DNA from 4 places in the Sporosarcina sp. P16b genome. Region 3 is predicted to be linked to each of the others. Evidence: riboswitches for the same ligand, from Rfam matches in the RefSeq annotation. Region 3 holds a riboswitch; each other region holds the start of a gene.
The links. Region 3 has a riboswitch for cobalamin ahead of CSV77_RS08610 (ribonucleoside-diphosphate reductase subunit alpha). Riboswitches for the same ligand answer to the same signal wherever they lie in the genome.
Positions count from the first base shown of each region.

Region 1: linked by a shared signal. The riboswitch ahead of CSV77_RS03375 (ABC transporter substrate-binding protein) and the one ahead of CSV77_RS08610 (ribonucleoside-diphosphate reductase subunit alpha) in region 3 are both predicted to bind cobalamin.
Region 2: linked by a shared signal. The riboswitch ahead of CSV77_RS03915 (ribonucleotide reductase N-terminal alpha domain-containing protein) and the one ahead of CSV77_RS08610 (ribonucleoside-diphosphate reductase subunit alpha) in region 3 are both predicted to bind cobalamin.
Region 4: linked by a shared signal. The riboswitch ahead of CSV77_RS09385 (hypothetical protein) and the one ahead of CSV77_RS08610 (ribonucleoside-diphosphate reductase subunit alpha) in region 3 are both predicted to bind cobalamin.

Region 1 covers NZ_PDYO01000002.1:69,065-76,933, forward strand. The annotation lists gene cbiB (adenosylcobinamide-phosphate synthase CbiB) at 1-279, opposite strand, end outside; gene CSV77_RS03365 (adenosylcobinamide amidohydrolase) at 279-1,751, opposite strand; gene CSV77_RS03370 (FecCD family ABC transporter permease) at 1,754-2,746, opposite strand; gene CSV77_RS03375 (ABC transporter substrate-binding protein) at 2,739-3,725, opposite strand; cobalamin riboswitch at 3,867-3,993, opposite strand; gene argS (arginine--tRNA ligase) at 4,288-5,955, opposite strand; gene CSV77_RS03385 (YwiB family protein) at 5,952-6,368, opposite strand; gene CSV77_RS03390 (transglycosylase domain-containing protein) at 6,527-7,869, shown strand, end outside.
Region 2 covers NZ_PDYO01000002.1:171,386-179,254, reverse strand. The annotation lists gene CSV77_RS03925 (glycerate kinase) at 1-570, shown strand, start outside; gene CSV77_RS03920 (alanine/glycine:cation symporter family protein) at 642-2,063, shown strand; cobalamin riboswitch at 2,357-2,531, shown strand; partial or broken gene CSV77_RS03915 (ribonucleotide reductase N-terminal alpha domain-containing protein) at 2,691-3,998, shown strand; gene CSV77_RS03910 (GIY-YIG nuclease family protein) at 4,144-4,869, shown strand; partial or broken gene CSV77_RS03905 (ribonucleoside-diphosphate reductase subunit alpha) at 5,098-6,012, shown strand; gene CSV77_RS03900 (flavodoxin) at 6,000-6,437, shown strand; gene CSV77_RS03895 (ribonucleotide-diphosphate reductase subunit beta) at 6,416-6,820, shown strand; partial or broken gene ltrA (group II intron reverse transcriptase/maturase) at 7,521-7,869, shown strand, end outside.
Region 3 covers NZ_PDYO01000005.1:160,487-168,355, reverse strand. The annotation lists gene CSV77_RS08640 (aldehyde dehydrogenase family protein) at 1-727, shown strand, start outside; gene CSV77_RS08635 (BMC domain-containing protein) at 751-1,035, shown strand; gene pduL (phosphate propanoyltransferase) at 1,069-1,941, shown strand; gene CSV77_RS08625 (EutN/CcmL family microcompartment protein) at 1,958-2,263, shown strand; gene CSV77_RS08620 (BMC domain-containing protein) at 2,238-2,579, shown strand; gene mdh (malate dehydrogenase) at 2,640-3,590, shown strand; gene CSV77_RS16895 (hypothetical protein) at 3,967-4,137, shown strand; cobalamin riboswitch at 4,305-4,481, shown strand; gene CSV77_RS08610 (ribonucleoside-diphosphate reductase subunit alpha) at 4,656-5,918, shown strand; gene CSV77_RS08605 (hypothetical protein) at 5,944-6,276, shown strand; gene CSV77_RS08600 (YibE/F family protein) at 6,303-7,424, shown strand; gene CSV77_RS08595 (YibE/F family protein) at 7,421-7,869, shown strand, end outside.
Region 4 covers NZ_PDYO01000006.1:98,616-106,484, forward strand. The annotation lists gene CSV77_RS09375 (ABC transporter ATP-binding protein) at 1-101, shown strand, start outside; gene CSV77_RS09380 (ABC transporter permease) at 91-2,034, shown strand; gene CSV77_RS09385 (hypothetical protein) at 2,081-2,302, opposite strand; cobalamin riboswitch at 2,554-2,744, opposite strand; gene CSV77_RS09390 (MATE family efflux transporter) at 2,894-4,237, opposite strand; gene CSV77_RS09395 (GNAT family N-acetyltransferase) at 4,234-4,701, opposite strand; gene CSV77_RS09400 (TetR/AcrR family transcriptional regulator) at 4,768-5,322, opposite strand; gene CSV77_RS09405 (4-oxalocrotonate tautomerase) at 6,328-6,564, shown strand; gene CSV77_RS09410 (TetR/AcrR family transcriptional regulator) at 6,622-7,239, opposite strand; gene kynU (kynureninase) at 7,409-7,869, shown strand, end outside.

The DNA of each region.
Region 1 (7,869 bases), on a different contig from region 3:
TCCCGCCGCAATAAGCAGCGCTTCGATTGCGATACCCGCCAACAGATGCAGGCGATACGCGATACTGACGAGCCAGATGACGAGCAGAAACGTCGTCAGACAAATAAGCAACCAGACTATCGCCCCTTTTATTGTCCGCATACGGCCTTTATTCAATAGCTTCGTCAAGTTACTAATCGTCGTACCTAGCCACTTGACTGGATGCGGCCAGTTAGGCGGATCCCCAATGAGCCGGTCGAGCACCATGCCAATGGCGATCGCAATAAAATGTGCAGGGATCATCTGTGCTCACCAACTGCTAATCGATACGAATGAATAGCTCGCACCGTACAATCATAGACCCCTTTACCGATCAACTTGCCGAGTTGAGTAATGGGCCCCGCATACGGCAAGTATTCTCCTTGTTGTGTAGATGCGATTAACATGCTATCTGTCGAAGTACCTGTAGCGACTGTGCCGGATTCTGGATCTTTCACTTGCTCGTCTTGCAGTGCTTTCACTTTCGCTTCTGTTGCGGTAATCAATGCTTGGACGAAAGCTTCTTCACTTAATTCCCCGTTAATGAATACCCATGTATTGATCGTACCTATGTAAGGAATATCTTCACGTTGCCAAGACTTCGAAACATCCACCGCGTTTCCAACACCTGCTGTCACCGCCACGACAATCGAGCCGAACTCTCCTTCGTACTCTTCTACTTCAACGTGCTCGGGACTAACGGCTGTCATCATCGCGACTGTATCTGTCAGATGATAGCCAAGCGTACGCAAATAGTCCGTATTCTCCCGTTGAACATCATCAATCATATAATCCGCACGTACGCCCCGATTGACGAATGTCTTGTACCAGCCAAGTCCCGCATTATGGACAGCGGAAGAAATCGTCTTCAGCGATTGGCTTGATTGCAACAATACGTGATCTTCCTTAATCGTTATGTCTGCCTTCCTTACAGTAAATAGCTCCACCTTTTCTTGCAAGTTCGGCAACAGCGTCATTTGAGGCTTCGGCATTTCAGGATGAGGCTGTGTTTTGACACGCGCATTGTATACATGATGAATCTCTTGCTCGAGCACGACGTCTTGCGGCACGCCGATTGAAGCTACTTCTCCGTTCTTTAATAGCAACAAGCGATCGCAATACAGAGCAGCGAGATTGATGTCATGAAATACCGAAATGACCGTGATCCCCTTCTGTCTCGCTTGATTGCGGATCGTATCGAGCAATTGTTGCTGATGTGCGATGTCGAGGTGATTTGTCGGTTCATCCAATAATAAAATAGGTGCTTGCTGGGCTAGTGCTTGTGCAACAAATACGCGTTGTTGCTCGCCGCCTGACAATAATTCAATGGCGGTATTTTCGTATCGCGTGACACCTGTATAATTCATCGCTTTTTTTACTGCTTGCTCGTCAAACTCCGACCAACTTGAAAAAATTCCGGTCTGATACGGATAACGACCTAGCGCGACGGTGTCTTTGACGCTATGAGAAAACGCATGGGCATGAAGCTGTGGCAAGACGGCTACTTGCTGTGCGAATTGTTTCTGCGTATAGGCACCAGAAGGCTTTCCGGCAATCATTACCCTACCGCTTTGTTTCGGCAAAATCCCCGATATAATTTTCAGTAATGTAGATTTCCCGCTCCCGTTCGGCCCTAAAATCCCGAGAACTTCTCCTTTTTCCACGTGGAACGACACATTTCGCACAATCGGTTCTCTTCCGTAGCCTCCCGACAAATTGTCCACTTGCAACATCTTCACATCGCTCCTTTTCTACGTTGTTTGTAAAAGATATAGGCAAACACCGGAGCGCCAATGAATGCGGTAATGACACCGACCGGTAATTCCGCCGGTGAAATAATCGTTCGCGCCACGAGATCGCAAATGATCAATAATGATGCACCGTTACACAATGATAACGGCAAGACGTGACGGTGATCGGAGCCCCATAACATCCTTGTCATATGCGGGACCACTAGGCCAACGAAGCCGATTGTTCCAGACACGGCAACAGCGGAACCAGTTAAGACCGAACCGCCTAGCAAAATCATCAATTTACGTTGTTTGACATTGACTCCAAGATGATGCGCACGTTCTTCACCGAATAATAAAGCATTCAATTCGCGGCGATTAAGCCACAGCATAAATGTACCGATGATAAAAAACGGCAGGACCATCAGAATATAATTCCAGCCGCGCATCGATACGCTACCAAGCAGCCAACCGACGATCTGACGGAGTTCTTCTTGCGTTAACGCGATCATCAGCGACAGCACGGAGCCGAGAAATGAGCCAAAAATGATTCCTGTTAAAATGATCGTCTCCATTTTCATTGATCGGTCGACCATTCGAGCAAAACCGATCACTAAAAACATCGTGATTGCGGCACCCATCATACTAAATACAGGTAAGGTGAACGCGCCAAGAACCGGCAGCGATATACCAAAAAAGAGTGTGATCACGGCGCCGACAGAGGCACCGGATGACACTCCGAGGGTGTAAGGATCAGCTAACGGGTTTTTCAAAAGCCCTTGGAACGCGGCTCCTGATATAGCCAGTGAGGCACCGACAATTCCGGCCAACAACACACGTGGCATACGGATCTTCCACAAAATATTACTCGCGGTCGCATCCGATTGATTCCATAGCGTCTCTATTGGTATTTTCACTGTACCGATCGATACGCCGAGCCAGATTGCCACAAGGAGCATGGCAATCGACACGACATAGGCGAGCGCAGTTTTATTCACCGAATACCTCAGGATAGACTGCTTTCGCAAACGATTCTAATCCGTCAGCCAAACGCGGACCTGTACGGCTTGTAATATCTTCATCCAGTTGAATGACTCGATCTTCTTTGATCGCAGTAACTGCATCAAACCCGTCACGCGTCTTAATATTTTCTACAACGTTTGGAACATAGCTATATATTGCCAAAATTACATCTGGATTTTCATCTACAATCGTTTCAGGACTGATCATAATCCAACCTTCTTCTGTCACGATGTTTTCAGCATTGATCATATCCAAAAACTGTTGTGGGAAAGTTCCTTTTCCTGCCGTGTAAATTTCAGGCGCATCGGAGTTTTCAATGAACACGCGCTTCTTGTCCGTAATGTCCGCTGCTTTCTTTTCGATATCAGCGACTTTCGTTTTCATATCTTCAACGATTTGATTCGCTTCCACATTTTTGTCCATAACTTTACCAATCAATTCAATCGTTTCATATGTCTCTTCAAATGTTCCTGCATTCTGTATAACGATCACAGGGATGCCTGCGTCACGAATCTGATTCAATCCTTCTTCATTCGAACCCAACATCATTTCATGTGCGAACACCGCTTCCGGTTGCAATGAAATCACTTTTTCTATGTTGACCGTAAAGTCCCCTACTGTATCTAGCTCTGTTACCTCTTTAGGATAGTCATCGTTTTCTGTTACTGCAATGACTTTATCTCCTGCACCAATCCCGTATAAAATTTCCGTGTTGCTTGGAAGTAATGAAATGACAGTTTCCGGCACTTTTTCAAATGTAACTTCTTTGCCAATCGCATCTGTCAGAGTGTATGGATAACTCGTTGTATCCGTTGATGCTTGTTCCGTTTTCGTTTCTTCGCCAGCTTGATTTTCATCTGCTGGTGTTTCTTCTTTTGCACTATCGCTTCCACATGCTGCGAGTAGTAGTACCGCGAGCATTGCTGTCAGCAGTAGTTGTAAAAACTTCTTCATGTGTGTTCCTCCTTTAATATGTGTGTTGCATTACGCAAGTCGCAGACACGAAAAAAATCCTTCGATCATTCGAAGGATTAGGTGGGATGAAATCAGGACGTGACTTCTTCCATTACACCTATCCTCGTAGGTTGCTGCGGAACTTCATTTTCTAAAAAGGCAGGTGACCTGGCTTGTGCATAGCACGTACAGTGGCGGGACCGCATCGGATTTGAACCGATTTCACTTTTCATCTCTAGTATTGAGAACCTTTTAGAAGATATGTAATTATGCTTTATTATAGCGGTAATAGTGAGGGTTGTACAGGGCGGTGCTGATCTTTCAAAAGTCATCCCCACTTCCTACCTGTTCTTGTGGTGGTAGGTTGAACCGCGCTAAAACTGGAAGAGACCGCGCATTTCGTGTTTAACACCGCGCAATTACTCTATGTAACCGCGCCAAACTGCTTGAAGATCGCGCTATTGGGATATTTCGTTGGATTTGATGAAACTTTGACAGGCAGTACTTCCAAAGACATAAAAAAGCCAAACAGTAAAAAATCTGCTTGGCCATTTTCGATATATTACATTCTTTCCGGTGCTTCAACGCCAACTAATTTCAATGCGTTCGCAATCGTCGTTTTAGTTGCTGTGATCAAAGCCAAACGTGCCTCGGACAGGTCTTTATTTTCCGGGTCGAGCACTTTATTCGCATTGTAGAAACTATGGAATGTAGCTGCTAGTTCTTGAATATATGTCGTCACGCGGTGCGGTGCGCGCATGCGAGCTGAGTCGCTGATAAGTTTCGGGAAATCTCCGAGCTTCTTCAGTAGCTCCAATTCTTTCTCATCTTGCAATAGCGTGACGTTTGTCGTTGACGCTTCCACGTTCTGTTCTTTTGCTTGACGTAGGATTGAACAGATACGTGCGTGCGCGTATTGTGCGTAGTAGACGGGGTTTTCATTGGATTTGGATACCGCCAAATCTAAATCGAAGTCCATTTGTGCATCGCCTGAGCGCATCGCAAAGAAATACCGTACAGCGTCTAGTCCGACTTCTTCTACGAGTTCACGTAATGTGACCGCTTTTCCTGTGCGCTTGCTCATTTTGAATTTTTCTCCGTCTTTATAGAGCTGAACCATTTGCGCCACTTCTACTTCGAGCGTATCGCGGTCATAACCTAGCGCCTGGATTGCTGCTTTCATACGTGGAATATATCCGTGGTGGTCTGCTCCCCAAATATTGATCAGTTTATCAAATCCACGACTTAGCTTGTCTTGGTGATAGGCAATGTCCGGTGTTAAGTACGTGAATGAACCGTCTTGCTTGATTAATACACGGTCTTTATCGTCACCAAATGTAGTGGAGCGGAACCAAGTCGCGCCGTCTTCTTCAAAGACATGGCCATTTTCACGAAGTTTTTGGAGTGCGATTTCGATCTTGCCGTTGTTATATAGGGACGTTTCCGAGAACCAGTTGTCGAAATGCACGCGGAAGTCCGTTAAGTCTTTCTTTAGTTTATCTAATTCGATATTCAAGCCGTGTTCACGGAAAAATGCAAGTCGCTCTTCTTCTGGAACATGGACATACTTGTCTCCATATTGTTCAACGAGGCCTTTTGCGATGGCGATGATATCTGCACCACGGTAGCCGTCTTCCGGCATTTCTTTTTCTAATCCAAGTGCTTCGAAATAACGAACGTCAATCGATAACGCTAAGTTATTTATTTGATTACCCGCGTCATTGATGTAGTATTCACGCGCTACGTCATAGCCTGCTTTGTCAAGAATATTACATAATGAATCACCAAGTGATGCCCCGCGTGCGTGTCCTAAGTGCAAGTCGCCTGTTGGGTTCGCTGAAACGAATTCAACTTGGATCTTCTGTTGCTGTCCGCTGTCGGAACGTCCGTAGTCTGCTCCTTGGTCCAGGACAGATTTCACGATATCTCCGAGACTGTCTGTTTTCAAGCGGATATTGAGGAAACCGGGTCCAGCAATTTCAATGGAGTCGATTGCCGTGTTTGTCGTATCAAGATGCTCCAAGATACTTTCCGCGATTGCACGCGGTGGCTTTTTCGCGAGTTTTGTCAACTGCATTGCGATATTCGCTGCATAATCGCCGTTCTCTTTACTTCTTGGTGATTCCAGTTTAATTTCCGGAATATCCGCACCTTCGACTAGTTGTGCTTTCTCAATCGCTTCGTGCAACGCTTCTTTAATTTCATGTTGAATCTGCTCTACTGCATTCATTGTGTTACCTCCGAGTAGGTTATTGTCAAATGGTATTTCCCTAATAAACTTTCGTCTGAATGTAAGTCGTACGCTACGGTAAAGCGTCCAGGTACCCACTCCAGTTGATTGGTATAAACGGCTAAATCCATAACGGCAGGACCATTACCGTATGTGCCGAAACGGACATCGTCTTGTCTGAACGGTAAGCGCATCTGCACGCCACCTTTACGCATGATGAAGGCATCTTCGGCATGTAATTTCACGGTCGTTCGGACTACTGGCATTCCTTCTGTCCGTTCTTCAAACAATAAGTAGGCCTGCCCTTTTTTCTCAATGATCTCTCCAGTCGCCTGCATCGTATGCGTTTCCGCTTGCTGGTCTGGATGTTGAATAACGGAACGGAGCTGAACTTTCAATTTTGGCGCTTCCATTCGTTCACCGCCTTAAGTAAATAGATTCACTCATTATACACTTCTTCTGGTACCAGTTTCAATGTTACACGTCTAAACTTTTCCTACAGTCCGTTTAATCCGTCCATAACCGTCCCATACTGTCAAAAGATACTGAATGGAACGGGATGTGATGAGTAATGAAACGTACCGACTATATAAAATCCACCAATCGTAAAAAAATGAAAATGGTTGTATTTTCCCTGTCGATCACGTCGATAGCCGCGATCGTGACGGTCTTAATCGCCCTTCGAATATATGCTCAAGTACTTGGTGCCCCATCATTAAGCGTACCGAAGGCTTCATTGTTCCTCGATCATAGCGGGCATCAGATCGGGGATCACTTTTCGCAACATAGACGTTACTGGATGAAGCTGTCCGATATATCCCCTTTTCTTACAGATGCTTTCGTGGCAACTGAAGATAAACAATTTTATTCGCATAATGGATTTGATTATAAACGGATTGCGGGTGCAGTTCTGAAGGACGTCAAAACGATGAGTAAGGCACAAGGCGCGAGTACGATTACCATGCAATATGCGCGGAATCTGTATTTGACGCACGAAAAGTCTTGGACACGGAAACTGCATGAGGCATTGTTTGCTTATCGACTCGAAGTTTTCTATGACAAGGATACGATTTTGGAAGGTTATTTAAATACCGTCTACTTCGGTCATGGAATGTACGGGGTCGAAGCGGCGAGCCGATTTTATTTCTCAAAAGCGGCGAAAGAGCTGACATTGGAAGAGGCGGCTACGATTGCGGCGATTGCAAAAGGACCTTCTATTTATTCACCTCTTGATAATCCCGAGAATTCACGCAACCGCCAACTGCTCGTGCTCGATCAAATGGAGCAGTACGATTATATTTCAGCCGAGCAAAAGGAACGCGCGGTAGAAGAGAGGATCGTACTGAAGACAGAGAGTTGGAAAGATATGAAGCAAGTGGCACCGTACTTTTTGGATGCTGCGTGGCAAGAGGCAGAAGACATCCTCGCATCAAAAGGACGTGTACCTGCAGAAGGCGGCTGGCAAATCCGAACGACGTTGAATCAACAGCACCAGCAAGCAGCGGAACAAGCAATTAAACAAGCTATGCCCGCAAATGACCTGCAAGTCGGATTTATTTCCATGGCTGCAGACACGGGGTTCGTGACGTCGATGATAGGCGGAGTGGATTTTGGCGACAGCTCCTTCAACCGAGTAACTCAAGCGAAACGTCAGCCGGGATCTGCGATGAAGCCCATCCTCTATGCAACAGCGCTAGAAAAAGGTATGAATCCGTTAACATTCATGACAGCTGAAAAGACAGTGTTTACGTATGATGACGGTCGTTCGACATATGAGCCAAGCAATATTAACGGGGAGTTTGCGGTGAAGCCGATTTCATTGGCACAGGCGATTGCCATTTCAGATAATATTTATGCAGTCAAAACGCTTGAGCAAGTTGGTTACAAGCCGTACACAAAAATGGCGCAGCGACT
Region 2 (7,869 bases), on a different contig from region 3:
ACAGACATTCGCATTGCGTCCGACGTGGACAATCCGTTTGTCGGTGAGCAGGGTGCGTCATTCGTTTTCGGTCCGCAAAAAGGGGCGGATGCAGAGATGGTTCTGCGTCTGGATGAAGGGTTACGTCATCTAGCGGACATGACGGAAAGGCAGACGGGCGTGCGATTGCATGAGCTGCGCGGTGCGGGAGCGGCTGGGGGAAGTGCTGGGGCATTACTTGCGTATTGTGGCGCTTATCTTGAAAGTGGAATTGATGTCGTGCTCGAAGCGATGGATTTCGCAAAGCATCTATCTTCAGCAGATTTCATCGTCACAGGGGAAGGGAAGACAGACCGGCAGACGCTTGCAGGCAAGGCATTAATGGGGATTGCCAAGCTTGCGAGAGTAGAGAATGTTCCGGTCATCGTCATTTCAGGAGCGATTGAAGAAGCGGCGCGTCAAGAACTACTTGAGTGGTTCACCGAATTGCATTCATTAGACGATGGAGAGAAATCGTTAGCTGAATTGATGGCACAAGCAGCAAAGTTATTGGAGAACAAAGCGTCAATTGTCCTGCAACATAGACAGTAGAAAATAGTTTTTTCTTATACCATGCATAGCTAGTAGGCGAGTAGGGTATAGAATCACAAGGAGGTGGTCAGATGTTTCAAGACGCGATTGACTGGCTTGTAGGGCCGGTGACTAATTTCATTTGGACATATGTTTTAATTGGACTTTTATTGGCCGCGGGTTTATATTTCACGATTCGCACGAAATTTGTACAAGTGCGCTTATTTGGTGAGATGTTCCGTCTGATTGTAGAGAAGAAGGATAACAATGACGGGGTATCGCCGTTCCAGGCATTCACAATTAGTGCCGCGTCACGCGTAGGAACAGGTAACGTAGCTGGGGTAGCCCTAGCGATCGGAATTGGTGGGCCTGGTGCGGTATTCTGGATGTGGGTGATCGCCGTAATCGGCATGGCGACTGGATTCATCGAAAGTACATTGGCACAAGTATATAAAGTGAAAGATGGTGACACATTCCGCGGAGGGCCGGCGTATTACATGCAAAAAGCGCTAGGCTGGCGGAAACTCGGAATTGTCTTCGCGATTTTACTGACGATGAGTTTCGGATTCATATTTAACGCAGTACAATCCAACACCATCAGTCAGTCATTCACTGAAGTATTCGGCATTCCGAACTGGAGTGTCGGGGTTGGCTTAATGCTAATAACAGGGATTATCGTCTTCGGTGGCGTCAAACGGATTGTAAAAGTAACACAAACCATCGTACCCATCATGGCGACTTTCTATATTTTGGTAGCGTTATATATCGTGATTATGAATATTTCAGAAGTTCCAGGCATTATTGTATTGATATTCGAGCATGCTTTCGGAATTAAAGAAGTCATGGGTGGCGGAATCGGGATGGCCATGATGCAAGGTGTACGTCGCGGTCTCTTCTCCAATGAAGCAGGTATGGGTAGTGTGCCAAACGCGGCTGCTACAGCGAACGTATCGCATCCGGCAAAACAAGGATTGGTACAAAGTCTAGGTGTGTTTTTCGATACCATCATCATCTGTTCTGCGACCGCATTCATCATTTTGCTTGGCGGATTGTATCAAACAGGTGAAACAAACGGTATCATCTTGACACAAAACTCCATGGCTGTACAAGTAGGCGCATGGGCACCGTACTTCATTGCCGGTGCTATCATGTTCTTCGCCTTCAGTTCTATCATCGGTAACTATTATTATGGCGAAACCAATATTGAATTCATTCATGCCAACATCGTATGGAAACGAATCTATCAAGTTCTTGTACTGGTCATGGTATACTTCGGTGCAATCGCAAAAGTACAAGTTGTATGGGATATGGCCGACCTATTCATGGGACTAATGGCCATCATTAACTTAATCGTCATTCTACTACTTGGTAAAATCGCCTTTAAAGTACTGGACGACTTCACTAAACAACGTAAAGCCGGCAGAAACCCTGTCTTCAAGTCAGCCAGCATCCCTGAATTAAAAGGCGCGGAATGTTGGGAAGAGACAGCGGAAAAACCAGAAGATCGTTTGTAATGGGGGTGATTTGTGGATGTAAGGGATATGATTTCTCAATCTTTAACTTATCACCATGTATAAGTTAGGATTATAGCGGAAATCCCTTATTCACACACTCCTAAGTTTAAAGCATTCACACAAACCATTTAGTCAAGAAGTAAAAAGTTTGATATACTATAAAATACTGAATAACAAAAATCGAATCGTAGTTCAGAAGAAGGATTCTGAACTTCGGTTCGATTTTTGTTTTGCATGTTTGAACACAACATGTTAGGGTTATATATGAATCAACACACTATATATAGTGTGTAACAGCAAATAGATGAATTGGTACCCACCACGTTTAAAAGGGAATCCGCCACTAACGGAGCTGCCCCCGCAACTGAGGGCACGGACGACTATCTTATAAAACCACTGCTTCGGCGGGAAGGAAAGATGGAAGAACGATGTGCCAGCCAGTAGACCTGCCAGTCATCTCAGCAAAACATTCTTCGGGGTTGGAGAGTGAAAGCACAAAGCAGTCTTATTTCAGTCTGCCTAAAACTTTCCGCGATCTACTAAGCGTCAATTGACGACTCCCGATTTTATTGGGAGTTTTTTTATTTAGTACATAACCGAATTAATTAACTAAAGGGAGCGGATATCATGGCTATTATTCAAGAAACTAAGGGACTTAATCTAGTGTTGGAAAACTTACAAGAAGAATTCGGCAAGAAACAAATGGAGCCGTTAATCGAAGCGAGTGAGAAATTCCAAGAGCGCCACCCGGCTAGCACGGCAACTGAATGGACGAACGCGATGGTGCTGGAGTCTTTAAGCCGTATTGATGAAGCAAATACGTATTGGACGTTTGTAGCGGCACGAATTTATTTATTCGACGTCTATGCAAAGCAACAAGCATTGCGTGGGGCGGATGCTTATACCGACTTTGCGAAAAATGTAGAACGCTTGGTGGAACAAGGTTTATATACATCCGTTCTGACAGAGAAATACAGCCTAGATGAGCTTCAGGAAATCGGTAAACTACTCGATCCTTCCCGTGATCTATTATTCACATATATCGGTTTGAAAACATTGGTAGACCGATACGTAACCGTAAACTTTAAGAAACAGCCAGTGGAGCTGCCGCAAGAGCGCTGGTTGATCATCGCGATGACACTAATGCAAGACGAAACAGTAGACCGCATTCATAAAGTTGGCGAAGCATACTGGGCGATGAGCAATTTATACATGACGGTCGCGACACCTACATTATCGAATGCAGGCAAGATGCACGGTCAGCTATCCAGTTGCTTTATCGATACAGTGGATGATTCCTTACAAGGGATCTACAACAGCAACACCGATATCGCGAACTTGTCGAAATTCGGTGGCGGTATCGGCGTCTATATGGGGAAAGTTCGTTCTCGTGGTGCATCGATTCGTGGTTTCGAAGGCGCGTCAAGCGGTGTTCTGCCATGGATCAAACAGTTGAACAATACGGCAGTCAGTGTCGATCAACTCGGTCAACGTCAAGGTGCCGTAGCCGTTTATCTCGACGTATGGCATCAAGACATCTTCACATTCCTTGATCTCAAGCTCAATAACGGCGATGACCGTTTACGTGCACATGACATTTTCACAGGCGTTTGCTTGCCAGACTTGTTCATGGAGAAAGTCGAGTCCCGTGAAGACTGGCATTTATTCGATCCACATGAAGTCCGCACGAAAATGGGCTATTCATTGGAAGACTTCTATGATGAAACGAAAGGACAAGGAACATTCCGCGAGAAGTATGAGGAATGCGTCCGTAATGAAGATTTATCACGAGAGACGGTTTCCGCGATTGAAATTATGAAACGTATCTTGCGTAGCCAGCTCGAGACAGGAACGCCTTTCATGTTCTATCGCGACGAAGTAAACCGCATGAATCCGAATAAGCATGAAGGTATGATTTATTCTAGTAATTTGTGTTAACAATAGCACCTTCAGTCAGTAATGGCTGTCGAAAACTCCGTTAAACGGGGGAACTCTTATTTAGTAAGACAATCCCGTGCTAAATCTCAACTTTTGTAGTATCATCAAATAAAGAACATTTGTTCTATAGGGGATGATATTTGTGGAAAAGCCATTTGGTTTTGTTTACGAGACTACAAATACAGTTAATAATATGAAATACATTGGAAAATGTATTTACGGTCGGATAAATAATTGGGAAACATATTTGGGTTCAGGTCTTTATTTGAAAAGGGCTATTAAAAAGTATGGTAAGGAAAAGTTTATCAGGGTAATTCTGGTTGAGGCATACTCAGATATAGAGTTGAATCAACTTGAGGAATATTATATTTCTAAACGAAATGCTGTAGAATCAAAGGAATATTATAATATTAAAATGACATCTATTGGCGGAGATTGTTTTACAACAAACCCAAACAAAGAGCATATCCGCAGTTTAAGAGTGAAACAAATGACAGGCGCTTCAAATCATCAATACGGGAAACCAAAAACCAAAAAGATGATTGAAGCAGTCAAAAAGAAGAACTCAAAAGCAATTATAATAGATGGAATTGAATATTCATCAATAACTGCAGCATCTGTTGCACTTTCCCTTTATTGTACAACAATTTCGTATAGATTAGACTGTGATAACTTTCCTAGCTATAAGAGAATTGTCCCGAAATCACTAAGACCGACCAACAAACATGCTGCTTGTAAATGCCAAGTCCATGACGTGGTATATGAAAGTATTGCAAAGGCGGCATTAGCTCATGGCATTTCTACACATGCTATGAGAAACCGTATGTATTCCCGTAACTTTCCAGACCATCATATTATAGTTGAGTAAATGCCTAACGACTATCGAAAGCATAGCTAGTTGAAATAGCACTAGTGAAGAAGCGAGTAGAGTACCCCTCAAGCGAGGCCCTGATGAAAAACAGGGATAATTCATAAAGGGAAAAGCGGAGCATCCTACCAGGTCGTGCTGGGGATGATGATATAGTCTCCTCTGCATGGTGACATGCAGCAGCAATTAATTGCGGATTAAGCTTTGCGAGCTTAATTGAAGAAGAGGACTGAAATACTGCAAAATATGTCAGCGAGTACACATGAATCCGTAACACTAGAAGACGATATGGTCGTCACACGCACAAAGCCAGGTGATTTCGTTGTATGTAACCTGTCATCGATTAACCTTGGAAGAGCAGTAACGGCAGACGTGCTAGACCGTTTGATCAAAATTCAAGTGCGTATGCTCGACAACGTCATCGATCAGAACCAAATCCCAGTTGTACAAGCGCAACGCACCAATGCACGCTACCGTGGAATTGGACTCGGCACATTCGGCTGGCACCATTTACTCGCGTTGAAAAACATTCAGTGGGAATCGGACGAAGCGGTGGATTTCGCAGACGAGCTATATGAAAATATTGCGTATTTGACAATTAAAGCCTCAATGGAATTATCAAAAGAAAAAGGCGCGTATCCATTATTTGATGGATCGGACTGGCAAACGGGTGAATACTTTGAGCAACGCGAATACGATTCAAATAAATGGCGTGAACTGCGCATGGATGTGGCAATGAACGGTATGCGTAACGGCTATTTAATGGCAGTCGCACCGAACAGTTCGACATCGGTTATCGCAGGCTCAACAGCGTCAATCGACCCAGTATTCAAGCCGTTTTACCATGAAGAGAAGAAAGACTATAAATTACCGGTCATTGCACCGGATTTGAACCACAACACGTATGACATCTACCGTCGTTCAGCTTACATCGTCGATCAGCGTTGGTCGATCAAGCAAAACGCCGCTCGTCAGCAGCATATCGATCAGTCGATTTCATTCAATATTTATGTACCGAACTCGATCCGCGCATCTGTGATTTTGGATTTGCACTTGCAGGCATGGAAATCGGGCATGAAAACCACGTACTATATGCGTTCAACTGCAGCGGAAATTGAGGAGTGTGAGTGGTGTCATTCTTAATCGCCTATGCATCCTGGAGCGGCAACACGCAGGAAGTAGCGGAATTGATTACAGAAAGTCTCCAAAGTGAAGGCGTCGAAGTCGATACTCATCGTATCGGCATCGGTGTCCTCCCTGATATTAAAAAATACGACGCGTTTTGTCTCGGTTCATTCACATGGGAAAAAGGTGCAACACCGGATGAAGTCAAAGATTTCGTGGCGGACATCGGCTATAAACCCGAGCTTGTCTATGTCTTTGGCACGGGGGATACACAGTTTGGCGGTGATGAATTATTTTGCAAAGCCGCAGACAAGCTGGCGAAATTCTATCATTCACCTTTTGAACCATTAAAGATTGAGCAAAGCCCACGCGGCATACAAGAAAAAACCGTTACGAATTGGACGAAAGGAGTGCTCGAACATTGGCGACACTTACAAGAGTAAAAGTATTAAATCCTGCAAACCCGAACAAGGCAACAGCTATTTTCGGTGGGGAAGCAAGCGGCATTCTAAACTGGAACGACCTCGCGCATCCCCATTTCTATACATTACGTCAGCGAATCCGTTCCCTGTTCTGGACAGCGAATGAAGTTGACATGACGCAAGACGTCAAGCAGTTCTCGAGCCTGACGCAAGAAGAACAATCCGCATTCCTAAAAATTATCGGCCTACTGGCTACACTTGATGGTCCACAAACTGTCATCGCAATGAAAATCGCCGACTTCACAACGGATCCTTCCGTCAAGTCGATTCTCGCGACCATTGCAGACCAGGAAAGTGAGCATAATCACAGCTATGGAGCGACACGTTTCCCTATAAGTGCATAAACACGAAATGGGAGGTAATCCATTAAATTTGGATTAAACAATTCAATCATCGAATTTCGGAAAGAAGCAATCATGTTTGCAGAAAACGAAATCCTTAATACTCCTACATGCAATATACGACTACAATCGGGTATTGTATGAAGCTAGGTGAAGTCGGCTGAAGATAAGCTAAGGATTGCTATCACAGAGTCTATGTTTAACGATAGGTCGGAGGGCTATAAAGCGGGCACGGTGAGAATGTCCGATGGGGACTGACGAACTTGCGAATGTACAGGTCTAGATGTGGTTGATTACCGAAAGGTTCTCATGCTCCTGAGAGAGTAGTTAAATACCGAAAAGTAAGGGTCGTAGCGATGAAATTCGGGATAGCTAACAAAGAGGCTATAATTTAACAGGCTTAGAGTAAGCACCTAAACCCGCATGTACAGCTAGATGATTGGAAACGTGGTAAGCAAGGCACACTTAATTAAACGTTTGTAGACGGAGTGGCGATGATATAAAGGCTTTGGCTATTAAACATCTTTAGTCTTGTGAAAGTAGAGGCACAGTACTGATGAAGCTACTGAAAGGTAGTGGAGGGATAGCCTCGAGTCTTGGTATAAACTTTAAATACGTCAAATCTAAATTTGAAAAACTCACAAAATCGAGTAGGAAGATGTGACTTCGTTAAGAGAACTTAATGAGGAGAGGTAATACATCGGTGAGTATGCAAATGCGATATGCAGAATACTATGACATGGTTAAAACCTTTGATGAACTATATCTTGCAAGTCAAGAAAATAGAACGGATGGAATTGACCTTTATAGTATCATCACTAGTTCTAGTAACATACTTCTTGCTTATAGGACTATTAAATCCAACGCAGGTAGTAACACAGCAGGGGTCGATAAGAAGACGATTAAACACTTCAAAGGTTTCACTGACAAGGAAATTGTTGAACACGTTAGAAGACGTTTGGCGAATTATAAACCGCAGACTGTTAGAAGGGTAGAAATACCAAAACTCGATGGAAGTAAAAGACCATTAGGGATACCCACCATATCGGATA
Region 3 (7,869 bases):
GCACGTTGTGGACCTGGTTACGCGTGAGCTGAAGAAAAATGGCGCGTATATTTTATCGGATGAAGAGAAAAAAGTTATGGAAGGTGTCATCTCGCCGGTACCCGGTAAGGTGAATCCGAAAGTGGTCGGTAAGAGCCCACAGTTCATCGCGAAAATGGCAGGCATTTCTTTACCAGAAGGTACGCGCCTGATTGTCGGGATGGAAACAAAAGTCGGTAAAGACGTACCGTTTTCATTGGAGAAACTATCACCTATTTTCGCTATGTATGTCGTCGACGGTGTGAAGCACTCGAAAGAAGTGTGCCTCGACTTACTGAACCTTGGCGGACGTGGACACAGCTTGGCACTACATACCGAAATCGATGCAGTAGCTCGTGAATTCGCTATGGAAATGCCAGTATCACGTATTTTGGTCAACACGATGTCCTCTGTTGGAGCAGTTGGTGGTACGACAGGCTTAATGCCATCATTCACATTAGGTTGCGGAACATTTGGCGGCAATATTACATCAGACAATGTCACAGCTACGCATTTGCTGAACATTAAGCGGATGGCATATGGCACGAAGGAAGTACAATTGCCGAAGCATTCAGAATCGGTAGAAAGCTCAAATGATCAGCTCGTATCCAGTGTGATGAACAATGTGTCAGCCGCAACAAACAACAACATTGATCCAGCATTAGTACAGAACTTAGTCAGTGAAATCGTTAAACAACTTACAAAATAAAACACTATTAGGAGGAAATAATTATGAACAGAGAAGGTACAGCATTAGGAATGGTAGAAACTAAAGGATTAATCGGTGCAATTGAGGCAGCAGACGCAATGGTGAAAGCAGCAAGCGTAAACTTAGTAGGTAAAGTACATGTTGGCGGTGGAATCGTAACAGTTATGGTACGCGGTGATGTAGGCGCAGTAAAAGCAGCAACAGATGCAGGTGCTGCTTCAGCACAACGTGTGGGCGAATTGCTTTCTGTTCACGTAATCCCAAGACCACATAACGAATTAGAATTGATGTTACCAAAAAGCGAATAATCACTGCTGACATAGTAGAAAGGCGTGAACTAGATGAATCAGCAATTGATTGAACAAATTGTCGGAGAAATTCTTGGACAGCTGGGCAAAAGTCCCGTTCAATTGCCGGAACGAGCGGTTCCCATTGCGGTTTCCGCCCGTCACGTACATTTACAGCCTGAACATGTGGAAGTATTGTTTGGCGCAGGGTATGAGTTGACACAGCGGTCCGAGCTTTCACAGCCGGGCCAATTCGCCGCCAATGAAACGGTGATGATTGCAGGACCTAAAAGCAGTATTGAACGTGTGCGTATTTTAGGCCCTGTCCGAAAAGCTACCCAAGTCGAGGTCAGCTTTACGGATGCCATGAAACTCGGCGTCAAGCCCCCACTTCGGGAATCCGGTAATATTGAGGGATCAGCACCGATTACATTAATCGGACCAAAAGGTAGTGTGCATATAGACCAAGGACTTATTATCGCGCAGGCACATATCCATATGGCACCTGCAGATGCTACGCGCTTTGGTGTGGAAGATGGAGAGTATGTCACGGTGGAAGCAGACGGAGTCCGAGCCATTTCATTCCGCAATGTCCGTATTCGGGTGAATGAGCGTTATCGTCTCGAAATGCATATTGATACCGATGAAGCAAATGCAGGTTTCATTACACAAGGATCAATTGGTCGTCTAGTGAAATCGGGTGACGCGAAAGAAGTGGCATCTGTACAAGCGACGACGGAAGCGGTGAAGGCGCCTACTCCAGTAAATGTTCCAGAGGCATATGAATTCACAAAAAAACTTTTGTCGGCTGAAGACGTGTCTGAGATTTCAGAAAAGGAAATCGTTATTAATAAAGGCACAATTGTTACGGCGCTAGCAAGAGATACAGCACGGGAACTCGGTAAAACGATATCGAGTAGAAAGTAGAAAAAGGTGATTACGCATGCGAATGGGTAGAGTGATTGGTAACGTATGGGCAACCCGTAAAGAGGATGGATTAGCAGGGCTTAAACTGTTAATCATCCAGCCGATTGATGCATACGGAAATAATATACAGTCGCATATGGTCGCGGCAGATCGGATTGGAGCAGGGGTTGGTGACGAGGTCCTCATTACGAGTGGCGGTTCTTCACGCTTTATTTTACCGAAAGAAAACCCGATCCCAATCGACGCGGTCATTATTGGTATTATCGATTCAACAGAAGTGAAAAGAGGTGATATACATGAGTCAAGCGATCGGAATGATTGAGACAAAAGGATTGATCGGATCGATTGAAGCGGCAGACGCGATGGTGAAAGCATCCAACGTGGAGTTGGTATCACAGGAGATGGTCGATGGTGGAATTGTTACGGTCATCGTTCAAGGTGATGTTGGAGCAGTACAGGCAGCTGTTGACGCAGGTCGCGACGCAGCAGCGCGTGTAGGTGAATTACTAGGTGCGCATGTAATACCGCGTCCCGATGATTCAGTGTATGGCATGGTGAAACCCCTAGTGTCGACTACTCCAGAAATTCCGCAAGTGAAGAAACTGGCAGAAGCGAAGAAGGCACCGAAGAAAGACTGAGGAATAGGTGTGTTATAAGTGCATTCCTCATATTGAAGTCTATATAAAGGAGTGTTTTTCATGGCTTTCAAACGACATAAAATTGCGGTCATCGGAGCTGGCCACACGGGCTCTACGGCTGCATTGATGGCTGCACAGAAGGAATTAGGTGACATTGTCTTAGTTGATATCCCGGATCTTTCCAATCCGACTAAAGGGAAAGCACTGGATCTTCTTCAGACGAGTCCTGTACAACAATTTAATTCCCGTATTACAGGTACATCCAATTACGAGGATATTGAAGGCGCCGCAATGGTTATCATTACAGCAGGTGTTGCACGTAAACCAGGTATGAGTCGAGATGATTTAGTTGCAACCAATGCAAAGATTATGCGTTCTGTTTCCGAACAAGTGAAACGTTACGCGCCAGACAGTACCGTGCTGATTTTAAGTAATCCAGTTGATGCGATGACATATGTATGTTATAAAACAACTGGCTTTCCTAAAAACCGCGTAATTGGACAATCAGGCGTGCTTGATACTGCGCGTTTCACTACGTTCATCTCGGAAGAACTAAATATATCCGTAGAGGATATTTCGGGCTTTGTACTTGGTGGACACGGAGATGATATGGTTCCACTTGTACGTTATTCGTACGCCGGCGGCATCCCATTGGATAAGATTATCTCGAACGAACGGCTAGAAGCAATTGTGGAGCGCACTCGAAAAGGCGGCGGTGAGATCGTCTCACTACTAGGTAACGGTAGCGCTTATTACGCACCGGCAGCGGCTTTGGTGGAGATGGCTGAAGCAATTATTAAAGATAAGAAACGAATTATGCCGTCCATTGCTTATTTAGAGGGCGAATATGGATATCAAAACATTTATTTAGGCGTACCCACTGTTCTGGGAGGCAATGGTATCGAGAGTGTGATTGAACTTCCGTTAACAAAGGAAGAACAAATAGCACTCGACAAGTCAGCTGACTCTGTCAGAGCAGTCATCGACATTTGCGAAAAGCAAATGTCCTAATCACTACGGATCTCTCTAAGTCGTAAAGAGGACTTAGGGAGATTTTTTTGTATAAAAAGTTATAAGGTCGTGTTTTAGTCTCTAAATGATAGAGAAATCATAGGTTCTCCTCGAAAATCTACAAATGTTAACAGGGAATTACAACTTTTATATTTACAACTATTTATTTGGGTGGTACAATAAACAGAATTCACTGAATTGTAAAGCATGTCTGTAGTATATTTACTGGGGTATATATACAAAGAATTCCTTCTTTTGACTTTGTAATGTAAGCGCTATCAAATGGACAATTATCATTAAATGCCGAAAAAAATGTTCTTTTATTCCCCGGCAAGGCATATACTACGAAAAATACAAAATCCAGGAGGTAATTCTTATGAAAAACAACAACTATCAGAACAATTCATCACTACCGGAGCAGAACGAAACATTCTATTTAATCACAGGTTACTCGGAGAATGGTTTCATCCACGGAATCACGTGGGAAGAAGCATATGTTCAAGGATTGGCGGAGTGCGGCTGTCTATGCGATCAACAACTAATGTAAGTAATGAAGAACACTCTACACGGGGTGCCTAGCACAAAACGATTGTGGACGTACTCACAATGTTTTTTGCATAGGTACCCTATTTAGTTATGTCATGATTCTTCTAATGCATACAAACGCTACCACCCACTATGTTAACCATGATAAAATGATAGCAATAAAATAAATGAGTTTGCACGATGCGCTGGTACCTATCAAGGTATAAAAGGGAATCCGTCAACCGGAGCTGTCCCCGCAACTGTATACACGGACGACCGCTAGAATTAGCCACTATGGAGACATGGGAAGGCACTTGCGGAAGGATGAAGTGAAGCCAGGAGACCTGCCACGTATCGAAAAAGCGACACTTTCTTCGGGGGTTGAGGAGTGGAAGCAAAAAAGGTATCTACATCTATGCATTTTTGTGTGTAGTATATTAAAGCTGCCTGACTTTGTTTCCTCATTCACAACTATTGCAATCATTTTGCCGAAGAGGCGGAATGATTGTTTTTTTGTTGTTTACGAAAGGAGACCGCGACATGACAGTAGTGGAACAGATAACCGAACGGGCACTATTGCAGTTATTGTATAAACAAGTAGAACAACAGCGTGGAAGGCCTGCGTATACGGGATTTCATCAAGTAGTAAAGAAACTGTTACAGGATGGGTTATACGATCGATGGATCTATGATTATTCAGTAACCGAAATCAAATGGCTTGGCTTACAGATTGTTGCTGAACGTGACCAATTGATCCCTTCTGCACTGTTGCAAACATATATGAATGAGTTTGTAACATCCGATTATTGTGATAAACAGATAGGTCTGCCTCAGGAGAGATTGATGCTCATAGCAATGGCCGCCATGCAACATGAAACTGTCCAGCGTCTGCGGAAAGTACAGGAAGCGTATTGGTTACTGAGCCATGGCTATGTGACGTTACCAGTTGAAGTGATGTTGTTTTTCGGTAAAACATTCTATGAGCGAAAGACGAGAGTCCAACAATATACTATGGATATTGCTGACAACAGAATTACATCATTTTTATCAAGCAAGATAAAAGAAAAGCATATATGTATACCCGATTATTTTATGGAACAAGTACAAGCGTGTGGCTCTTGGAGTTTATTTGAAGCTGAACAAGTTGAACGCATTTTGGGATTTTCACTTAGCCACTTCAATAGGGAAAGATTTCTTCATGCCACTGACGGTCTTACTATTGACTATAAAGAAATCTCAGCTATCGGTTTGATGAAGCAGCTGCTTGAAGGTGAAGGTATTGTAGTGCATTTTTACAATAAAGAAAGACAAGAAAAAGCGGCATTATCCACATATATTCAATTACCGAATGTAATGCAGGAGACGGAGCTGGCACGTACATGTACCATACTTGTACCTTTGCTGAACGGCATTGAGGGCTTATGGGAACATCCTTTACGGGTTGAAGTGGCGGGGTGGGAAATCGCTATAGCTGACCAGAATATTGATTTGCATTCAGAGAAGGCTCTTCTGTTTATTGAAGAAGTAGCGAGAGAAATAAACCACTACTTGAACGTAGCATCCTGTGAAAGCGGAATGCAAACACCTTTGCGCAAAGCAGCCACAGTTATGCATCGATCGATCAACGAAGCGACAAAACACCAGCAAACCGCAATGATCGATCGAGTAATTGCAGAACAGCGCCATACCGATCAAGGAGGTTCTGTTACGTTGGAGAAATCTTCTACCATTGAAACAGCAGAACTTTTGCAGCTGCTCATGAAAGCATGGAGTGGTGGAATTCCTGAAGTCCGACTTACCTGAATCCCTTCTATAGGCTCAGCTAATTTTGCGCGTAGCGGAACTGTTTATCCAAGATTCCTTAAAACGAAAGCCACTGGATGAAAAAGTCCGTGTTGTAGAGTTTTTAGATTTTGACTGGCTGACAGAATCAAAGGAAGATGGAAGATTTATGGAAAATGGGACACTCCTAGGAATTGATGTCACACTCTACCATCAAGTGGTGGTTTTGGAGGTGCAGGATTTACTAGAACAGTTTTCTGTTCAGGAAATGCGTACATTCGCATCTCTTCCTGTAATGGAATCGGAGCTTTTCTTATTGGGGGTAATAGAGATATTTTTTTCAAATCTACGTCTTATTCATGGTAGGATTAATCTGTGACTCATCCTAGGAGTGTCAGGAGGATTATTTTGAATAGAATCAGAAACATCACAACATTGCAGTGGATCTTATTCTTTCTGTTAGCATTCTGCTGTACCATTTCCATTGCTTTTGTAAATCATAATTATTCATTTTATGATCGACCGATCGCCAAGGTAATCCATGCAACAATAGAGGAAGAAACTGATGTAACAGACATGCATGGCAATAAAGATACGCTATTTGTCCAACACATCATAGCTAAGATCATGAATGGGGAAGAAAAAGGTCGGGAAATCCAGTTGGTAAATGAGTATTCATCCTCGGGGGCGTATGATCAACAGTACCATGTGGGAAATGAAGTTTTCGTCTCCATTGATTCTAAGGTAGAAGAACTAGCGGGGAGTATAACAGACGTAAAACGTGATAAATACGTATTGATCGTTGCATGGATCTTCGTATTTACACTGCTAATTGTCGGGCATAAGCAAGGACTATTGGCAATAGTAGGCTTTGTGATTAACGTCATGGTACTATCATTCGCTTTAGATATTTATGTGAAATTCTATGAGGTCAGTTTACTTGTGGTTTGCGGGATATGTATCTTGTTATTCACAACCATTTCACTCTTACTAGTCAGTGGCCGAAATGAAAAAACATATGCCGCAATTGTAGCTACGCTAGTCGCAACAATCATATCTCTTTCCATTACGTCTCTTGTCATCTGGATCACTTCAGGGAATGGGCTACGTTATGAAGAAATGCAGTTTTTGACGCGTCCTTATCACACGATCTTCATGGCCGGGTTGTTTATCGGATCCCTTGGAGCTATCATGGATGTGGCTATTACAATGTCGTCTTCGATGTTTGCATTATATGAAAGAGATCACACCATATCCGTTAAAGTACTGAAAGCATCTGGCGTAGATATCGGCAAAGATATTATGGGAACCATTACAAGCATTCTATTTTTTGCGTATATAAGTGGATCTATCCCCATGCTCATCCTCTATTTGAAAAACGCTTCACCCGTAGGATTTGCACTTTCGATGAATCTATCGCTGGAATTAGCACGTGCATTAGCGGGTGGCATTGGAATTGTTTTAACTATCCCTATTGGACTCTATACAGCGATCTTCTTCATTGAACGAAAGAGGGCAAGAATATGAATGTACTAGTATGGCTTGCGGTTATTCTACTCGTATTGATGATTTGGGTTGGCGGGAGAAGTGGAGCTAGATCGTTTATTTCGCTATTTTTTAATTTTGGTGTTGTCTTTTTTACGATGTTTTTTATGTTGGATTCAAATGCGAATCCTATTGTCATTACATTTATTGCCTGCATAGTTATTGGGTGCATCAGTCTATTTTATATTAATGAGGTAAACAGTAAAACGGTACTAGCATTCATCTCAACGATGATTACCATTAGTATATTATTGTCTTTCATAGTTTTAGTATCCCAAAAGCTTATGATCCAAGGATTTGGTGAAGAGGAAGAAGAAGCAATTGCAGGTATGTCTCTCTATATTGGTGTAGACTTTGTAAAAATAGGTGCTTCCGTCATTATTATGAGTACAATTGGAGCGATCATGGACGTCGCTATATCGATCGC
Region 4 (7,869 bases), on a different contig from region 3:
TTTATACGCAACTGAATAAAGGAGACCAAACGCGTAATGAATTTTTTAATGACATAATCAAAACGCAAGGTGTGCTGGGTGGTGTGCAACATGACGCTTAATCAACTAATCTTCCGTAATATCAAGAAAAACCTCAAGCATTATTATGTGTATATCTTTGCGCTGATTTTTAGTATAGGCTTGTACTTTTCATTCGTGACTTTGCAATTCGATCCAGCATTGGACGATGCAACAGAAGGAAGAAAAGGTGCTGCAGCCATTAAATCAGGTTCAGTTTTTCTGATTGTTATTGTGTCTGTATTCTTGCTATATGCTAACAATCTATTCATTAAACGACGCAGTAAGGAGATTGGATTATTCCAATTGATTGGGATGACGAAAGGAACTGTTTTCCGTATTTTAAGTGTGGAGAATTTCGTTTTATACGTCGGTTCTCTCATTGTAGGGATATTCTTAGGGTTTTCGATGTCACGATTACTCATGCTGATTCTATTTAAGGTCACTGGTGTAACGGATGTTGCGACTTTGCGTTTCTCTTCGGAGGCATTACTTCAGACGCTGATCGTATTTGCAGCAATCTTTGTATTGATTTTGATCATGAATGCACTATTCATTAAACGTCAAAGTATATTGTCGTTGTTCCGTGTGACTACCGTGACACAACAGCGGGTGAAAAAGATGACAGTATTCCAGGCGATCATCGGTGTGTTCGGTATTCTCCTCATTGTATCCGGCTATTATTTATCATCCCGATTATTTAGTAGTGTATTTCTTGGAAATCAGCTATTTCTAGTGATGATCGTCATATTAGCTTCTGTGATCGTAGGCACCTATTTATTTTATAAAGGATCTGTCAGCTTTATCTTTAACTTGATTCGTAAACGCAAAGGGGGATATCTGAACGTTAACGACGTGCTATCACTCTCTTCGATTATGTTTCGGATGAGATCCAATTCTCTTTTATTAATGATTATTACATCTTTATCTGCACTATCCATAGCATTACTTTCATTAAGTTATATATCGTATTACTCAGTAGAGAAGTCAGTGCAGCGAACTATTCCTGCCGACTTTACCATTCCTGATACTACGCGTGCAATGGAATTTACGCAGACACTTGACAGTGAAGACATAGCCTTTTCAGAGTCAGCTATTGATCTATTGACTATACCTGTTGATTTGTCGAGAGTTATGTCTTTTACAGGTGAAGAAAGTCAAGATATGAGTTATACCGATACACAGATGATTGTCATTAGTGATGCAGTATTGTCGGAGATAGACGTAGCAGAAAAGGGAGTGCTCTTCGTCAACTCCGATAGTCTGACGGAAAAATTCTTAAAGTTTCAAAGGAATCAGCAAGTAGTATTCCAAGGCAAAGAGCATGTATATAATCTGACACTGAAAGGGACGGAAAGAGTAGCAGTTCTTCCAACACGTGTAACTTATGGTTTTGTTGTTGCGGTAGTGGATGATCAAGTATTCCGGAAAATGAATGTAGATAAAGATCCTTCCATTACACCCGAATTTACTGAGTATCATGGCGTGGATATCGAGAATGAAAATGATCTCGAAAAAGCGAATGAACTATTTAATGTGTTGGGAATAAACGAATGGGCAGGACATGAATCAAAGCTTGAGGAAAGAACGAAACAGATGCAAAGTGCTGGCATGATCATGTTCATCGTGGGATTCCTTGGCCTCGCGTTCCTTGTTACGTCAGGCTGTATCCTATACTTTAAGCAGATGGACGAAAGTGAAGATGAAAAGTCGAACTATACTATTCTTCGTAAATTAGGCTATACACAAACGGATTTACTAAAAGGGATTCAACGAAAGCAGTTATTTAACTTTGGTATTCCGTTAGTCGTCGGTCTCTTACACAGCTATTTTGCTGTAAAATCCGGCTGGTTTTTATTCGGTACTGAAATGCTGACACCAACGATTATCGTAATGTTAATCTACACAGCACTATATTCTATATTTGGTTTGCTTTCCGTGTTGAATTATAAGCGTGTGATTAAAGATTGTTTATAACAGATTAATACCCCTGACGGCAAGGTCAGGGGTATTTTATTATGAATTAATTACTGCCTACTAATTCGGCTACTACGATTTGATATGCTTTATCTAAATTGACCAATTGTTTAACTTTTTCTGTTGAGTTATTTCTGCTATCCTCGGAAATTTGTTTCTTTACATCTTTCACCAATATGGGAAGGGGGGTAGAGTGAGTACCCACACGGCCTGACATTAGTGAGTCCTTCAATAAGTTTGTAAAGTCCTCGATTGTTTGATTGTGCATGATTCATTCTCCTCATCGTGTGTGTAATTGTTCGTTGACATAAAAAAACATCCGTCCCGTATATACCAGGAAGGATGTTAAGTGGGAAGCCATGACGAATTAAACGGTTCGGCAGGAAATACATTTATGTTGGATCGACAGAAACTATATCGAAGCCACCTAAAGAATGTCCTGATTCCGTTTTTTCGTACGTCGGCTTGTGTATGATTTTTCATAAGCCGCACTTGACACCTCCTATCCGCGTAGGGTATTGGTGTGTACTGATCTAGGCAGGTCTCCTGGCTCGTCTTCGACATATAATTCACCTTCCCATTTCCCTTGCAGCGAAACAGTGGTAACGAATTATATTCCAACTCACAGTTGCGGGACAGCATCGGTTTTTCACCGATTTCCCTTTTAAGCGTTTAAGAAAAATAAACGCACCTATCTCTAACACGATATTCAGTTGCCCTTTTAGTATATCACTCTTATTTATGAAAGGAACAAAAATAGGACAGCATCCTCTACTACATCACGAACAGACCCTAATCCTAAGGAACACGCTACTTGGAACAACGATTTATGTTTCCGTCTCGTTCTATGGTTTAAAATCTAGCCAATTAACGAATGTCGAGGAGCTTTTCTTTGATATAAGTAGACACCAACAAATACGACAAACTCAGAGGCTGGAATGGACAACCAAATACCGTTCAATCCAAAGAAGTGGGGTAAAATCATCAAGAAAATCAACATAATGATAATTTCGCGAGAAGCAGTGATCCAAATTGCCATCCGTACATTGCCGATAGACTGATAATATGTCATCATCACAAAGTTCGTACCTGTGAATAAATAAGCGAAGAAAAATAGATTAATTCCTGTAGTAGCCAAATCTCTTACGGCTTGTGGGAAGTCCCCGAAGATCGATACGATAGGGCCTGCCGCGAATTGACCGACAAGGAAGAACACAGCACCTGCAATGACAACGGTGAGAGTGGCCTTTTTTATAGTTTCCCTCATCCTTGCCTGGTTGCCGGAGCCTTGATAATAACTGATAAGTGGCTGAATCGCACCACCCATTCCAAGGAACAGCATGAGCATGACACTGTGTACATAGTTCAAAATAGAGAAGGCCGCAACACCTTCCGTGCCGGCCATCCGTTCGAACGCGATATTATGTGTAATGGTAAAGAAAGAGATCCCTAGCTCGGAAAGGAAGCTTGGAAATCCAACAAATAGAATGGCTAGAAACAGCTTTTTATTAAACTTCAAGCGAATCAGTTTCAAGTTATTGTTCTTTTTTAAGAAGTGGGTTGCGAGTACTAGCATACCTATGAATGATGCAATAATGGTGGCGGAAGCAGCACCGGCAACACCGTAATCAAAAATAAATAAGAATACATAATTCAGGACGATGTTGACGACAGATGTCACAATTAGCCCAGTCATTGACAGATTCGGTGCTCCATCGTTGCGTACGAAAATGCTAAACGTGTTTTCTACAGTAAAGATAAAGCCAAACAGTAGAATGACAAATAAATATTGTGAAACATAAGGGAAAGTAGTCGTATTGGCTCCCAGTGCGTAAGCTAACGGATCCCTAAAAATAAAAGCAGTTAAACCTACTATAATGGTGGATAAGAAAATGGAAAAAATAGCATGTGTGAAAATCGAACGAGCTTTCAGCACATCTTTGGAGCCCATTGCCATCGAGTATTTCGTGGCGGCACCTATACCAATCCATAGGGAAATAGCAAAAAAAATCGTATAAACGGGAGCCGAAATTCCGACTCCCGCTAATGCTTCTGCACCTAATCGATTACCGACCATGATGCCGTCCGCTACAATATTGATTGCCATCAACAACATACCGATAGTTGACGGTATTAAGTAACGCAAAAAGATACGTCCTACTGGCTCCGTATCCAATTGATTTAACTTGGGTGAAAAGCTCATTGCAAAGGACTCCTTTGAAGGTCAAGTTCCATGATAAGACAAGGGAATTCACCCAAATCATCAATTTGTCCATTTAACTTAAATCCGAACTTTTCATATAAGTGTTTCGCTGCTTTATTATCTGGATAAATACTTAAATAAATCTTGTCACATTGATATTTTTCTTCCATTCTGGTAAGTAGAAGTGTTAGGAATCTGCTGGCATAGCCTTTTCCTTGGTGATGCTGATCGATCATAAAGCGATCAAGCCATACATTGCCTGTATCTGCCTCACGTCCATGCATTGCATAACCGACTAAATCTTCTCCATCATATAATCCAATGGACTTCCATTCTGGTTCGAATTGTGATTGTGCTAGTGAAAATGAATTGCTTTCAATAAAGTTCTTTTGGTTTTCGTGTACGGATAAATAGGCGACATCTTGCCAATTTTCATTCGTTACCTCACTCGCGTGGAGGCTCATAATTCCATCTCGCTTTCAATTTTGTGTAAAACGGTAAAACTATTTTTGTTTTATCAGTTTATTTATTCATCGCTTTATAATAAACCCAAACAACAGAATATCCACTATGGAATCCAGTGCTTCGGTTACAGTCATACGATTTTCATAGAAAAACTTTCGATCAAGCGTGGAGTTCGTTGCATCTATGATCAACTTCATCAGTAACTCTACGTTTTGATCTGCAATGATTCCTTCATAAATTCCTTGTTCAATCAATTCGCGGAGTTCATCCCATTCATTAAGTGCTGCGTGGACGCGTTCCCATTGTTCGGGATGCGTTTTTTTCATCTGATCAAGAATTTGCCAGTTATAAAAATCATTGTATTTCGGAATGACTGTAATGACTTTCTTAATCTTATCTACAAGAGGTAGTTCTTGGTCGTTCATAATCCTATCGGTTTTTTCGTCGAACTCCTGTAATGTTGAGTCTATAATCGCATCTAAAATTTCTGTTTTGGAAGAAAAGTGTTCATACAAAGTCCGTTTGCTAATACCCAGTCTTTTGGCTAAATCATCCATTGTGAACTTCATACTTTTCTCATGAACTTCTTCAAGGAAAGCCTTCATAATACGTGCTTTCATTTATCGTACTCCTATCCCTGTATACAGAATGAAAACTAAAAAAACACATATAGTTTTCATCGTTCTTCTACTAGTATAAATACTTTTTATATAAAAAGCAAAGCCTATTGCTTTAAATAGTGTTATTTAAATAAATAGGCTTATAAGAATCTTAAATAGAATGATTTTATTGTATGCGTACAGGAGAGTGTGTGGCTGTATGGCAGAAAAGAAATTGGTTGTAGCTGTTGCCATATTACGTGCAGGGGTGATAGTCGGTCCAAAAGGTTCTTCTTTCCAATTTTATCGAAGCTAGTTAGACGTCTCCCCGTAATGATTTTACCTAAATGGACATGCTCTAATACACAACCTACAGCATTGGATAATGTGATGAAATCATTAAGTTCATTAATACTGGACTATGAACCGGCGCTACAATCTATCGATATAAGTGGCCCTGAGGACATGACATATAAGTCAATGATGGAGGAGACTACTGAAGTAGCTTACAGGTAGTCTATTAGTGGATCCGTATTCCAATGAACGTGGCAGAATGGTGTTTCGAAAGATTTTGGGATTGAATGAAGTAATTATTGCGATTCATGACTAATTACCTTCCATTCCATGGTTTGTTTATTACATAACCCAAGCCCAAATGCATGCATTTGTCATGTTTTGTTTCCGTTAATATATGCATAAGCTTAGTGGGATTGAACGTGAACGATTAGGAATTGCCGCATCTACTGTACGATAAAAATCCGGCTTCGCAGTATTCCACTGTGAATCTGATTTTATTGTCTGGAATGAATGAACTCTCCTACATATTATAGAGAGGCTTTTTCGTGCTCTGCGTCCCATTAGTATAGGAATAATATGACCTTATTGATGTGTTGTTGAATTCAACTTAACAATATAATCAAACACCAGATGAATGTCCATCAAGTATATAAAGCTTATTGAAGGTACTACTATCAATGGAAGTGAATTAGTTAAAGAGCGTTGTAATAGATGTAGTAGTGATATAGCATGAAATACAAAACTATAAAACAGAGGTGTAATATGCCAATCATTCAAGTTCAAGTGCTAGAAGGAAGAAACAAAGAACAGATTAAGGGGTTAATCAAAGACATCACGGAAGCAACGGTCAAGAATCTGGAGGTTCGTCCTGAACAAGTACGAGTTATTGTGACAGAAATACAGGATGCAAATTGGGGAGTAGGCGGTTTGACAATGAAAGAAATTAAGCAAAAACATCAATCATAAATAATAGATTGTACAAATTCGATAAAAAGCGAACTTACCCAGATGGGAGTTTGCTTTTTACGTGTTATATAAACCGTCCACATACATAGCTGTTAACGTATTTGCAATTTCTTCAATCGAAGCTGTATTGGTTTTATGAACTACTTCCCACTGAAAGCCTTCATTTGCGAAGAACCAAAAACGTGCAACGAGGTTGGCTTGCAGATCAGAGCGAGCTAGCCCACAAGACTGTGAGTATGTAATATCATTCGTAATATAATAAATATATGATTCGCGTATTTCATTCCATTTCATGTTCACTGCTAAAGACAGACCGATGGCTTCAGAGAATACCTTCATGATTTGATGGTTTTTTTTTGCCATATTCAAAAATAGCATCACTTGCTTATGAATCAAGGCTTCTGCCTCTTGCTTTGAAGAGGGTGCAAATGGAGTATTCGCCATATCCAAAAACTCTTGCATCACATCCTCGATGAGCATGATTAATATATCATCTTTCCCTTTGAAGTAGACATATGCTGTACCATAACCCGTCTTCGCTTTCTTAATAATTTGTGTAATGGTGGTTTTTTCAAAACCATTCTCATAGAACAGCTCTTTAGATGCCTCAAGCAAACGCTTCTTTGTAGCAATAGATCTCAAACTTCTTCCGTCCGTAATCTCTTTTCTATTCATCGGACTGCCTCCTTTCTAATTGAATTGTACCTATTGTAGCGCACATATTTTATTCATACAATGAAGTATTTGATATTTAACTCTCTGAAACTTGCACAGAAAGATATTGACACTGTGTCAATTAACTAATAGTATTAAGTAAATTCAGATTATTGGAGGCATTTACACTATGTATATAAAAAAAATGATTACAGTTGAAGAAGCTAGAGAATACGATGCGCAAGATGAGTTTCGGCAATACCGTGATGAGTTTTTCCTTCAATCAGGTCAAATTTATATGGATGGTAATTCACTAGGACTTATGTCGAGGCGGGCTGAAGTCAAAGTCGATGAACTTATGGATTCTTGGAAGCAGTTGGCGATTCAAGGTTGGACAAACGGAAAACATCCGTGGTTCTACTTGCCAGAGAAATTAAGCGCTATGTGTGCACCGCTTATTGGAGCGGAAAGCGAAGAAGTATCAATTTGCGGATCAACAACGAGTAATATCCACCAAGTAGTATCCACTTTTTATAAACCAAGAGGAAAAAAGACAAAAATATTAGCTGATGAACTAACATTCCCTTCAGATATTTATGCACTTCAAAGCCAGATTAAACTACATGGATACGATCCTGATGACCAGTTGAT